3 regions of the Ruegeria sp. C5 genome follow, and region 1 is predicted to be linked to each of the others. Evidence: riboswitches for the same ligand, from Rfam matches in the RefSeq annotation. Region 1 holds a riboswitch; each other region holds the start of a gene.
The links. Region 1 has a riboswitch for cobalamin ahead of ACR0AW_RS10580 (energy-coupling factor ABC transporter permease). Riboswitches for the same ligand answer to the same signal wherever they lie in the genome.
Positions count from the first base shown of each region.

Region 2: another riboswitch for cobalamin. It lies ahead of ACR0AW_RS20665 (hypothetical protein); the one in region 1 lies ahead of ACR0AW_RS10580 (energy-coupling factor ABC transporter permease).
Region 3: another riboswitch for cobalamin. It lies ahead of ACR0AW_RS08855 (DUF1636 family protein); the one in region 1 lies ahead of ACR0AW_RS10580 (energy-coupling factor ABC transporter permease).

Region 1 is NZ_JBQFRX010000002.1:591,364-595,573, forward strand. Features, by position in the region: gene ACR0AW_RS10565 (MerR family transcriptional regulator) at 109-537, opposite strand; gene ACR0AW_RS10570 (hypothetical protein) at 884-1,156, shown strand; gene ACR0AW_RS10575 (L,D-transpeptidase) at 1,198-1,860, opposite strand; cobalamin riboswitch at 2,076-2,288, shown strand; gene ACR0AW_RS10580 (energy-coupling factor ABC transporter permease) at 2,365-3,048, shown strand; gene ACR0AW_RS10585 (transglutaminase-like cysteine peptidase) at 3,154-3,393, opposite strand; gene ACR0AW_RS10590 (aminotransferase class V-fold PLP-dependent enzyme) at 3,651-4,210, shown strand, end outside.
Region 2 is NZ_JBQFRX010000010.1:51,029-55,238, reverse strand. Features, by position in the region: gene ACR0AW_RS20675 (DNA polymerase III subunit gamma/tau) at 1-1,515, opposite strand, end outside; gene ACR0AW_RS20670 (phosphatase domain-containing protein) at 1,688-2,188, shown strand; gene ACR0AW_RS20665 (hypothetical protein) at 2,193-2,600, opposite strand; cobalamin riboswitch at 2,692-2,912, opposite strand; gene ACR0AW_RS20660 (alpha/beta fold hydrolase) at 3,034-3,891, shown strand; gene rsgA (ribosome small subunit-dependent GTPase A) at 3,928-4,210, opposite strand, start outside.
Region 3 is NZ_JBQFRX010000002.1:182,211-186,420, reverse strand. Features, by position in the region: gene ACR0AW_RS08870 (iron ABC transporter permease) at 1-489, opposite strand, end outside; gene ACR0AW_RS08865 (ABC transporter substrate-binding protein) at 491-1,438, opposite strand; gene ACR0AW_RS08860 (ABC transporter ATP-binding protein) at 1,457-2,242, opposite strand; gene ACR0AW_RS08855 (DUF1636 family protein) at 2,239-2,595, opposite strand; cobalamin riboswitch at 2,698-2,905, opposite strand; gene ACR0AW_RS08850 (catalase family protein) at 3,164-4,210, shown strand, end outside.

The DNA of each region.
Region 1 (4,210 bases):
CTGTTCAGCATTTGGTCTATCGTCGAATCAACTCTGAAAGACTTGTAATTGCTATAGTGACTATGGCTTCGAGGGGCTAATTCCAGTTCGCAACGACGCTGCCCAGGGTTACGCGCCGATTTCTTCGTGATCAGTAAGACATTCGGAATGATCGCGTAGAACTTCGAGAACACGACAATCCGAGGTGTTGCCGACACAGCTTTCATGCACCATGCGCTCCAGCTCGTTCCGTAACGCTTCCAGCCGTGCCATTCTTTGCTCAATCTGTTTGAGTTGTCGGCGCGCAATACTGTCAGCTTCATGACATGGGCGATCTGGATCGTCGGACAAATCAAGCAGTTCGCGTATTGCCTGAAGCGAAAACCCCAGTTGGCGGGCGTGACGGATAAAAGCCAGACGATCCAGTTCGGTATGGCGATAACGCCGCTGGCCACCTTCGGTGCGCCCCGGTTCCGGCATAAGTCCGATCTGCTCGTAGTAGCGGATAGTCTGAACCTTGGTTCCGGTCTTTTTTCCAAGCGTTCCGATCGTCAGCATCTGGGTCTCCTTACAAAGTTACAGCTTATGTAGGTTCGAGTTGGCACCGCACAATAGCACCTTCCGGCCGGTGGGCCTGTGACACCCAGCCGCTACCGCATGCGTGGTGACCATGTTTGTTTTCGTGGCCATGGTCGTGGCTTTGGGTATCGGATGACATGATTGGACCTCAAGAATCTCTATGGTCCTTTGTAAATAGTTCCTACAGTGACTAGAGCTTCAATACCTTTTATATTTTTTTCATCCGGGTTCTTTGCCTGCGATATTGTTAGTTCATTTCGTCTTGCGGGCCGGCCGTGTGGATGCAATCTAATTGCAGATGACGCAAAAAATTTGGAACAGATCAATGCAGAAACGGATCGCAATTTCCATCACGTTAGTCTCGATTACGGCTGGTTGCTCAGCCCAGTTCACCGGGGCCAAAAGCAAAGCACTTGAACCAGGCAACGTGCCAGATTCGGTCGTAGCGCTGGCAGGGCCGGCGCAGGATTTGACCACAGCGCGCCTCCTGCCCGAAGACAATTGCTTTTGGTATGAGCACAGCGGACCCGTCGAGACGACATTGGTACCATTGCGCGCGACGAATGGCGCTCCGATCTGCATTGCGCGCGACGCCTGATCGAAATGAGGGCAGCGACGTCCATGTACGCTGCCCAATATTCATGAGCGGGCTGTGACGCTATCTTCGGCAGAGTATAGGAAAGCGGTCGAGCCGGTTTTCACGTTTGGGTAGAGGTCATTGATATGAGCCATGATCATTCGCACACATCCAGAACTTGCGCGACCGCCGATGCTTCTTGGCTCAGGCGTGCCGTGAATTCTGAGATATGTGTCTCGGTCTCCAACGTATAGATAAAGGGCACGAGAGCCGAGAGCATTATTCGGCCCGGGCTCCATGCCATTCCGGAATTCCGCGTATTCGGGGTTGCGCTCGATCATTGAAGCGGTTGGTGTCCAGTGTGGCCATTCGACCTTTCGGCGGATAACATAGGTGCCGGGCTCGTAAAGGTTCCCGCGCGCGATCGCTACGCCATAGCGCATTGCGGTCCCGCCTTCTTCGATATGATAAAGATATCGTGCGACGGCATCGACATGGATGTCACCTGGAACCAAACCATCATTTGCCGCGACGCGTCTTGGTAAAAAACGGTCGTGAACACCCCACGGATTTGAGGTCATTGGATCGTAACCAATTGGCGTGACCTGACTGTCCCAATAGGTCTTCTGCGATGCGGTTGGCCAGGTTTTGGCGATCAATGGACTGGCCGCAGACGCCGAGAACAGCGCTGTGGTGGATTGAATGAAATGGCGCCTTGTAAGCATAGGTCTCGTCCTGGTTCACAAGTTTAACGTATTTGGATCGCACTATCGCGAATTAATTCGAATCTTAAAGCCTCTAGCAGCTAGAGCTTCAAGAGGTTTCAGGTAACGCTTGGTTTACCCAGTTGATCACGTGACCGGTTGCGTGAATCCTGCTTCGGTCGAGTTTACATTGGAATAGGTCGCAAAGACAATTGACACAGGCGAAGCCGCCATTGTAGCGGTGATTTGTTTTCGGTTCCTGATGGCGGAAGCCAAAAGGATTAAAAGGGAATACGGTTCGGTGTTTTCAATGGCGCCAATTCCGTAACTGCCCCCGCAACTGTGAGCGGAGAGCGATGCCAAGACACCACTGGTTCGTAATGGAACCGGGAAGGTTGGCGGAGCGAGCACCCGCGAGTCAGGAGACCTGCCGTAAAGCGCCGGGCTATGCCCAGACTGAACCTGTCGGCCTTACGGTCGATTCAACCTGACAAGCCGCCGGGTGAGGCGGTAGGGAGAAAGAACATGCATATCGAACCGGGCATCGTGAATGGTGCCAAAATCGCGCTTTCCTATGTTACCGCCGCAGGTGCGGCTACTTACGCAGCGAAAGAAACGTTTTCCACATTGCGTGCGAATGGACCTGCATCTTTTGTTATGCGCTCGGTGCTCGCCACCGTTGGGGTTTTCCTTTTCTTCGAAGTCCTGCCGCATTTCCCGGTTGGTGTCTCTGAAGTCCACTTCATCCTGGGGTCGACGCTGTTTCTGCTTCTCGGTGCTGCACCCGCGGCTTTTGGATTGGCAGCTGGTCTCCTGATTCAGGGTGTGTTTTTTGCCCCGTTCGATCTTCCGCAGTACTTCATCAACCTGACCACTCTGCTGGTGCCGCTATTTGCGCTACAGGCACTGGCCAGCCGCATCATCGCACCCGGCACAGCATATGTTGACCTCAAATATGGCCAAGCTCTTGCCCTAAGTGCGACGTATCAGGGAGGAGTAGTCGCATGGGTTGGGTTCTGGGCCTTCTACGGCCAGGGTTTCGGCGCAGAAACCATGGCGTCGGTTCTGTCCTTTGGCGGCGCTTATATGCTGGTAATTGTCATTGAGCCGATTGCTGATCTGGCAGTGCTTGCGGCAGCCAAGGCAATGCGCGGTTTGAACAGTACAGGTCTGGTGACTCCGCGTTTGTACAACGCTGCGAAAGCTTGACCAAAGTTTGAAGCGGTGTCCTAAACTTGGGTTGCCGCGAAACAACCAGTAGTCGCAGGACCAAAATTTTATTGTGGCGCGTCTCTAGGGCGCGCCACATTGTTTTTAGCAGCTAGAAACCTGCACCCAACGATCAGGGTGATTTGGGTCCTGTATTCGTAGGAAAAGATACCTCGTTTCCTTCCACGATTTGATCCTGTTGGTGACACTGTCCAGAATCAAATCGCCATCACTCGAGCGACAAACTAGAACAGCATGGCCACTGCGATTGGTGTCCAAGACGGTAGCAATCAGTAGCTTCGCAGGGTCCAAGCCGTTCTGCATTAGATCAAATTTCTTTTGCAAGGCGATGTCTCTAGAACAACGCTCAGGTTACAAACCGTCGGCCTGACCAGCGGTTTCTCAACCAAGCGAAGGCATGCGTGAGGGTGTGATCGGGCCGACGAAATTGAAATTCGCGAACCATATTGCTCTTGTGGCTGAGTTCTCTTGGCTCGATGGTCTCAATTTCCACCCACAATGCCCCAAGTTTTTTTGTGAGTAGTTTTGCAAAAGGGCGCATATATCTTGCCAGAATGACATTTTCGCAGGAATGGTTCCCGATGACCAAGATCACTCCAGAATTGCTTGAACAAATCCGTGCCCGATTTGCGCAGGTTGACCACTGCCCGCAGCAGGGACCGCGTATTTTCTTTGAAAACGCGGGTGGGGCGCTGACGCTGAATTCGGTTGTGGGCACCTCGCAGGCTTATGCTGCGATCCCTGACAATCAGGGCCGCGACAACCCGGGAAGTCACGAACTGGTGCGGGTAATCAACAAGGCCAAAGAAGATATGGCCGTGTTCATGAACGCCCCCGGTGGCCAGTTCTTTGTCGGCGAAAGCGGGACCGAGCTGCTGTTTCGTTTGATAATGAACGCCTGTCTGGGCACAGGCACCGGTCGGGTGCTTGGCACAACGCTGGAACATCCCGCGACCCGAAGCGCTTGCGCGCGTTGGGCCGGGGTGGCCGGGCAAGATCATGTTCTGGTGGTCCATGACGACGCCACAGGCACCGTCACCGCAGATGCTTATGCGGCGCAGGTAACGCCGGACACAAAGGTTGCGACTATCGTGCACACCTCGCCGGTGACCGGTATGGGCGTGGATGTAGCGGCTGTGGC
Region 2 (4,210 bases), on a different contig from region 1:
TGTCCAACGCTGCAGCGACGCGCCCAATCGTTGTGACAGGTCGGTCGGGGCGTTGTCGGTTGGGGCGAACTCGATCCTGCCCGGTTGGTAGGATACCAGACGCACGCCGTTTTCGACCTCGACCAACAACTTCACGTCCCGGTTGGCTCGGATCAGTTCAACCACATGTTCAAATGTTGGATAGCGTGCCAGCGCTGCCTGCACATCTTGGGCCAGCGCGGCTGTTGGCCCGCCTGCGTTGCCGCCGATTCCCGATGCGGCATAGGCCGGTCGGGCCACAGCCTGTGGCGCGGAAAGAGCATGTCCAGGCGCCCCGATTCCCTTGCCGGGGCCACCATTGGGCGGCGGAGGCGTATCTTGCAGACGCTTGATCAGCTCCTCCGGGCTAGGCAAGTCGGCCACATGGGTCAGGCGGATCACGGCCATTTCCGCAGCCATCATTGCGTTGGGTGCGGCGGAAACTTCCTCAAGCGCTTTCAGCAGCATTTGCCACATGCGTGTAAGGACTCGCATGGGCAGAGCCTCGGCCATTTGTTGACCTCGGGCGCGTTCGTCGGGGGAAACGGTGGGATCTTCGGCGGCATCCGGGGTGATCTTGACCACCGAAACCCAATGCGTGATTTCAGCCAGATCGCGTAAGACGGCGAGTGGATCAGCCCCTTCGGCATATTGCCCGCTCAGCTCGGTCAACGCGCCTGCAGCATCGCCGCGCAGGATCATATCCATCAGATCCAGCACCCGGCCCCGATCGGCCAGCCCCAGCATCGCGCGCACCTGATCCGCGCTGGTTTCACCGGCCCCGTGCGAGATCGCCTGATCCAGCAGTGAGGTCGCATCCCGCGCTGATCCTTCGGCAGCCCGGGTGATCAACGATAACGCATCCTCGGCAATCTGCGCCCCTTCGGCATCTGCAATTTTGCGCAGCAGTCCGATCATATCCTCCGGCTCGATCCGGCGCAGATCAAAGCGCTGGCAACGGGACAGGACGGTTACCGGGACCTTGCGAATCTCGGTGGTGGCAAAGATGAACTTCACGTGTTCGGGGGGTTCTTCCAGCGTCTTGAGCAGCGCGTTGAAAGCGCTGGTCGACAGCATGTGAACCTCGTCGATGATATAGATCTTGTAGCGCGCAGACGCAGCGCGATAGCGGACGCTGTCTATGATCTCGCGGATGTCATTGACACCGGTGCGGCTGGCGGCGTCCATCTCCATCACATCGACATGGCGGCCCTCCATGATGGCTACGCAGTGTTCACATTGACCGCAGGGTTCGGTGGTAGGGCCGCCGCTGCCATCGGGACCGATGCAGTTCATACCCTTGGCGATGATCCGGGCGGTCGTCGTCTTACCGGTGCCGCGGATGCCGGTCATGATAAAGGCCTGCGCGATCCGATCCGCTTCGAATGCGTTTTTCAGGGTACGCACCATGGCGTCCTGACCGACTAGATCGGCAAAGGTTTCGGGGCGGTATTTGCGGGCAAGAACCTGGTAGGCGGGGTTGGGCGTCTCGGTCATGTCTGCTCTGTCGGATTCGCGTTACGCCGCAGCGTAGAGGCCCCCGCCGCCCGCGTCCACAGCCAGCCGGGACGATTTTCATTTTGGAATGCGTGGGTATGCGGCTAAAATCCACTCTATTCTATTTACTGGACCAGTATGTTGTTGGGTGAAGTTTGTTTGGGGGGAGATTATGTCGCAACTGGTGGTTTATGCGTTGCAGGTTGGCGGAGGCACCTTGGCCTTGTCCTCGATGCCTGGGCGTGGAGGAACGTATACAGAAGACCTTGATCTTATCGCAGACTGGAAGCCCGGGCTTGTGATCTCGATGACGACTGAGGTCGAGATGATTCAGGATGGTGCGCGGAATTTTGGCGCTGATATTCAGGGGCGTGCCAGCAGATGGGTGCATTTGCCGATCGAAGATTTTGGCACGCCACCCAAAGAGATTTTGGACCGCTGGCCCCGCGTTGGCGCGACCGCACGTCAGGCGTTGTCAGGTGGTGGCCGTGTACTAGTGCATTGCCGTGGTGGCTGTGGCCGATCCGGGATGGTGGTTCTGCGTCTGATGGTTGAATGCGGTGAACGGCCTGAGGCGGCATTGAAGCGATTGCGTACGGTGCGTCCTTGCGCAGTCGAGACAAATGCCCAGATGCTTTGGGCCGTTGAACCGGCCCGTGTTCAAGCCGTTTGACGGCTTAGACACCAACATGTGGCGAGATTTCGCCACCGTTGTGCTGCACCAGAAGCGAAGCCTCAAGCATGGCGCAAGGAGGATTCCTTAGCAGGTCTGCGGGTAGGCTGCGGTACTCGGTTCCGAACATCATGTCTGCGTAGTCATCCAGCCGGCCGGTATCGATTTCAGGATCGGTTCCGCAGAATACACGTATCTGGTCGCATTGGGCGCGAAAGCGGGCGGTGCATCCTTCCGGGCAGTGCGACAGATCTATGGTGCCTTCAATCTCAAACTCAGTTTTCGTGACCGGTTTTGTGGCGGACATGGTCTGCGTCAGAGCCCGCGCCATCTGTGCCAATGCGGGGCAGGGCGCGCCAGTACGTTGGCACACGGTCGCCGCGAATTCGTGTGTTTTGGTCTTCCAGATCATCAATGCGCCCTCCGCGCGCAAGGCGAGGGCGTGGCACAGGTTGGTCGTTGCGGAGCACGATCAAACCCGTCCCGGACACCCCGCCCGAGTTTCGGTTCTACATCCGATGGCAGGTCTCCTGACTTGCGGGTCATCGCTTTGCCGACCTTCCCAGCCTTCAAGGCCAGTGGTATCTCGGCATTGCTCTCCGCTTACAGTTGCGGGGGCAGTCTCGGACTAGGTTCTTTCCGGATTTATTCGGGCAGAACCGCACCGTGTTCCCTTTTCATCCCGGCCCGATTGGGCGCGAGAACCATCGCGACATGGCTAGCGGCTGCGCCGTGCCCGAGTCAAGAAAATTGCGTCAGGCAAGTGACGTATGGTCCAGTCACGTCAACCTTGACTTGAGGCGCTTCGGGTGAACTGATCAGTTCAGTCGGTATTAGAGGGCACCATGTTGGACACGCAGCAGGCGGTTGTGACCGAGGATTTTCAAATCCCGTCCGGCCCGGCAATGTTGTCGGCGCGGCTTTACCGTCCGGTTGCCGACCCCGAAAAGGTGGTCGTCATAAACGGTGCGACTGGGGTGCCGAGGGATTACTATCAGTACTTCGCCCGATGGCTCGCCGAAGAACAGGGCATGGCCTGCCTGACTTACGATTACCGGGATTTTGGTCACTCTTTGGTGGGTTCGCAAAAGCGGTCAAATGTCACCATGGCCGATTGGGCGTTGATCGACATTCCAGCCGCCCGGGCCGAGATGCGCCGACGGTTTCCGCAGGCCAAGCTATGGAGCATCGGTCATTCCTTGGGCGGAATGTTTGGCCCGATCCAACCCGATATCGATCAGATTGACAGGATGATCTGTGTCTGTTCGGGTCTGGTAACGCTGGCGGATCACCCTTGGCCTTATCGCGCTTTGGCGGCGTTGTTCTGGTATGGTCACGCGCCGCTGGTGGTCAAGGCGCTTGGCTACCTGCCCGGGCGGTTGGTCGGGTTTGGATCGGACCTGCCTGCCCAAGTCTATTGGCAATGGCGCAAATGGTGCACCGCCCCCAAAAGCTATGTGCCAGAGATCGGCACGACACTGCCCGCCGCCCGCTGGAAAGACTTGGGCAAACGTGTCGATCTGTTTACCTTCGCAGATGATGAAATGGTGCCGCCGGATGCTGTCTGGCGTCTTGCCGATCTCTATGGACCCAAAGCCGGGCGCCATCTGCTTGCACCAAGCGAATTCGGAGTGTCCAAGATCGGCCATATCGGTGCATTCGCAAGACGGAATGCGGCAGTCTGGCCTAGGCTGATCGCCTGATAGCGCTGGGCACCGGTAGGTCGGTGCCCAGCTTCGTTATAGCCCTTTACGGGATTTTTTCTCGTGCATCACGCTGCGCACCATCTTGCCGAAAGCCTTGTCACGGGCGCGGGCCTGCGCCACCGAAGCGGAATTGTGTTGGTCTTCGCGCCGCAGCTTGCGCCAGCGGTCCAGCCGCGCGGGATCAAGCGTACCAGCGTCGATTGCCGCCTGCACCGCACATCCGGGCTCAGACTCGTGCTGACAATCCGAGAAGCGGCAATCCAGGCTGAGGTCTGAGATGTCCGAAAATACCTCATCCAACCCCTCCTGCGCATCC
Region 3 (4,210 bases), 410 kb from region 1:
AAACAAAAACGACACAGCCAGACCCGCAAGGATCAGCTTTTCCGGTGCGCTGGTGCGAAGCCCATGAACCAGCGCCAGCACGATGCCCGACGCCACAAGACCGCCGCAAAAGGCAGCCAGAGGCAGAGTCCAGAAACCCAGAATATCTCCGGTCACGGTAATTACAAACACCGCCCCCGCTGCCGCACCCGAGGACAGGCCGAACAGAAATGGATCGGCAAGGTCATTACGTGTGGTCGTTTGCAGCACCACGCCAACGATGCCCAGCCCAGCACCGATCACGGCTGCAAACAACGCGCGGGGCAATCGCAGGTCGAATACGATCCTATGCAGCGGCGACATCTCTCCGTCCTGCAACCCGGTACCGCGCAATATCGCGGTGAAGGTGTCGGACAAAGGAATCGAGGTTGTGCCGTAGATCGTGGAAATCAGCAAAAGGGCGGTCAGAACGACCGCCCCCAGCAACAACGTCAGGCCCAGTCGGCCCATATTAGCTCTGACCCGAATGCATCGCGCGCGCCATCTTCGAGATCGCTTCGATATTTGCCGGTCCCGGCGTTAGCTCTTCGTAGCGCAATCCGATCCAGCGTTCGTTCTTGACGGCATCAGTCTGCGACATGACGGGATGTTCCTGCAGGAACTTGAAGGTGTCCTCGGCACCATTGCCGGTCTGATAATCCAACAAAACCAGGAATTCCGGGTTCGATGCAGCAACGGCCTCCCACGAAGTGCGGCCCCAGCTCGTGTCCATGTCATGAGTGACGTTTTCACCACCGGCGGCTGTGATCATCGCGTCGGGAATCGCGAATTTACCGGCGGTAAACGGAGCATCTGCAGGACCATCCAGAAGAAAGACGCGGGGCTTGGGCAGTTCAGCAGTCTTGGCTTCGATCGCTGCCAGCTGCTCTTTCCAGCCCGAGACCAGAGCCTCGGCCTTGTCTTCGACTTGCATCACCTTGCCCAAGCGCAACACATCGCCAAACAGAAGATCCATGCTGGCTTCGGGGCGATCCTTGTCCAGATGGACACAGCTTTCCGTTAGAACCAAGGTCTTGATTCCGAACGGTTCCAATGTATCTGGGGTCACATCACCACCCGGCTTCATGCCATAGTACCAACCGGCAAAGAACAGGTCGGGTTCAACCGCCACCAAGTTTTCGACGGTCGGATATTTCGGCGCAAGCTCGGGGATGTCGCCGCGCAGGGCATCAAAATCAGGGCTGGTCTTGTACCAGCCGGTGATGCCGGTCAGGCCGACGATCTTGTCCTGCAGACCCAATGCAAAAGCCATATCGGTCATGTTCATGTCATGCACAACCAGGCGCTCGGGCGCGGTATCAAAAACCAGCGGTTCGCCGCAGTTGTCTACGGTGACTTCTTGCGCAGCAGCACCGCTTGCCATGGCGGTGGCCAACGCCACGGGCCAGATGTATTTCATCTCAGTGTGTTCCTTCGACTAAGTTGAGATTGTGGTTCTTCGAATATCAAGCGCCGGGATCACGCGGCCTTCGTGGAGAAAGCAGAGGAAATCAACGCCAAAAGTTTCGCGGACTCTTTCGGGTGTCAGCACCTTGTCCACCGATCCAAACTCGATCATGCGGGTCGATTTCATCAGCGCCACGTGTGTGGCGAATTCGGGGATCATGACCAGATCGTGTACGATCATGACCACGGTGATCCCAAGCTCGGCGACCAAAGACAGCATCCGCCCTTTTGCATCAGGATCCAGATGGTTGGTCGGTTCGTCCAGAAACAGCAACGAAGGGTTCTGCGCCAAAGCACGTGCGATATGGGCACGCTGACGTTCGCCTCCGGACAGTTGGGCCATGCGCTTGTCCGCGAGATTGGCGAGACCGGTCAGGTCTAAAATCCGGTCCAGCTCTTGCGCGTGGCCTTCGGCAGAGCGGTCCGCACGGATGGGTATTTGCCCCAGCGCAACATAATCGCGTAACGCCAAGCGTCCATCGGGCAGTTCCTGCTGACCTACCACTGCAATCATGCGCGCACGCTCTTTGGCCGTGAGCTTTTTCAGACTGCGTCCTTTGATCCGAACATCACCAAGTGCCAGCGGCTCAGCGCCGCACAACAGATTGAGAAGCGTCGTTTTCCCCGCCCCGTTCGGGCCGGCGATGGCTAGAATGGAACCCTCGTACAACTCGAACGAGACGCCCTGCAACAGGACATCTCCGGTAAGGGCATAATACTCAAGGTTTTCGGCAATCAGAAAGGGTGGCAACGTCATTGCGATGCCCCCTGTTCGATCCGCGGCATGCGCGAGAGGGTTTTATTGAACAACGCCTGCGGGCGATCAGTGGCATTTGTCCAGCCATCCGGGCTTTCACGATACTGCGCTGCAAACTCAGCCAGCGCCTGCACCTCATCCGCGGTCTGAATGCCACCAAAAAGGTATTGCGCCTTTCCTACGGCCTGGAACCCAACCGTTCTGGGACTATCGCAGCCTGCCATGCAAGACGACGCGCGGATCGCAAAACTGCGATGTAATTTCCCAGTCAACGCATCGCAAATTTCATCAAGGGGCAGCCCTTCAGTGCAGCTTTCGCAGACTAGAATGAAATGATCAGGCGTATCTGGCATGGTCCACTCCACTTGTTTCCAAGCGCATGCGGAAGCTGCCGACAATGTAAACACGCGATTGACGCGCCATCAAAGCCTCCTTCCAGGACGCCCCGCCCCGAGTTGGTTAAACATCTGATGGCAGGTCTCCTGACTTGCGGGTCCGCGCTCGGCCAACCTTCCCGACCCTGTGGACCAGTGGCTGTTTGGCCTTGCTCACCGCTTACAGTTGCGGGGGCAGTTACGGAATTGGCACCTTTTGGCAAACCTCACCGTATTCCCTTTTCATCCCGCGGCAACACCACCGGGAACCATCAATCGATTGAGTGCCCGAGAACACCGGACACGTCAATGATAAAGTCGAAGGCGCCCAACTCTGGTCGAGGATCGAGCGCGGGCAACCACGTGTCCGTAGCACCAACCGAATGGGTTGGGCTGCGCGCCGAATTTGTCTGGCCACGGCTGTCCATAGTTGGTGTGTTTGGAAATTAGACAATCTGAGGTAAGCTGAACAAATTTAGAGGTTTAGCTTTGTCAGCGCCTTACCCCTGTTTGATCATTGCCTGGGTTTATCCAAGGAGACGGTTCTTTGACGCATGTTTCGCAAAACGCATTGCCGCCGGATATTGTTGATGATGTCATTGACCACAATCTCGAGGCCGTTGCACGGTGGAAAGGCCATCGCTTAAGGGCTCAGCATGGGCGCAGTCACGGGTGCGTGGCTGCAACATTCACCGTCAGAAACGATCTACCAGAACAGTTCCGTCACGGCCTGTTTGAACAGCCCGCAGACTATACAGCCGCACTTCGCTTTTCCAACGGCGCGCATCTGGATGACCGGAAATCGGATGCCCACGGGATGGCGATCAAGCTTTTTGACGTGCCAGGCCCCAAGCTGATCGACGCCGAAGCACTTGCACATCTGGGGACCACACAACTCAGCGACGAGTTCGATTTTGTATTGGTCGATCAGGATGTGTTTCCCAGCTATGTCCCCGATGAATATGAGCGATTGGGCAGGCTTGTCGCCACATTACAAGCGGTCCAGCACGCGATCAAAGGGCGACGAAAATGGAGCCTTAGGTTGATCATCAAAGGGCTGCGCGCAGGATTTCGAGCCTTCCTCACTCGTGAAGGCAAGCGTCAGTTTCGCGTCGCGAGTGATTTTGCCTCGAACTATATGCACTCGCCTTTTGAGGTCCATTTCTGGTCGACAACACCGTATCGGCTGGGCCCCGATCTAACAGTCCGATACCTAGCCCGCAGCGCTAAACCAAAAATTCCGGCACATCCGGTAGACGACCCAGATGGGATCGGGCAGTGTTTGCGGCAAGACGTGGCCGATGGAGATAATCACTTCGAGCTGTGTGTGATTGAGCCCCCGCGCCCGGCCGACGAATTCGATGTGCTAGACAATCGCATCCGGTGGGCATGCGATCCGCAACCAGATGCACCTCTTGATCCGTACCATCATACCGTCACGCCCGTGGCGGATATCACGATTCCCAAAGGTGCAGAATTTGATCCGCAGAATGGCGACGCGATGAGCTTCTCGCCCTGGCGTGTCACGGCAGATCACGAACCTTTAGGACCGATTAATGCGATCCGGCTCAGAACCTATCTGAGCCTGGCCCGC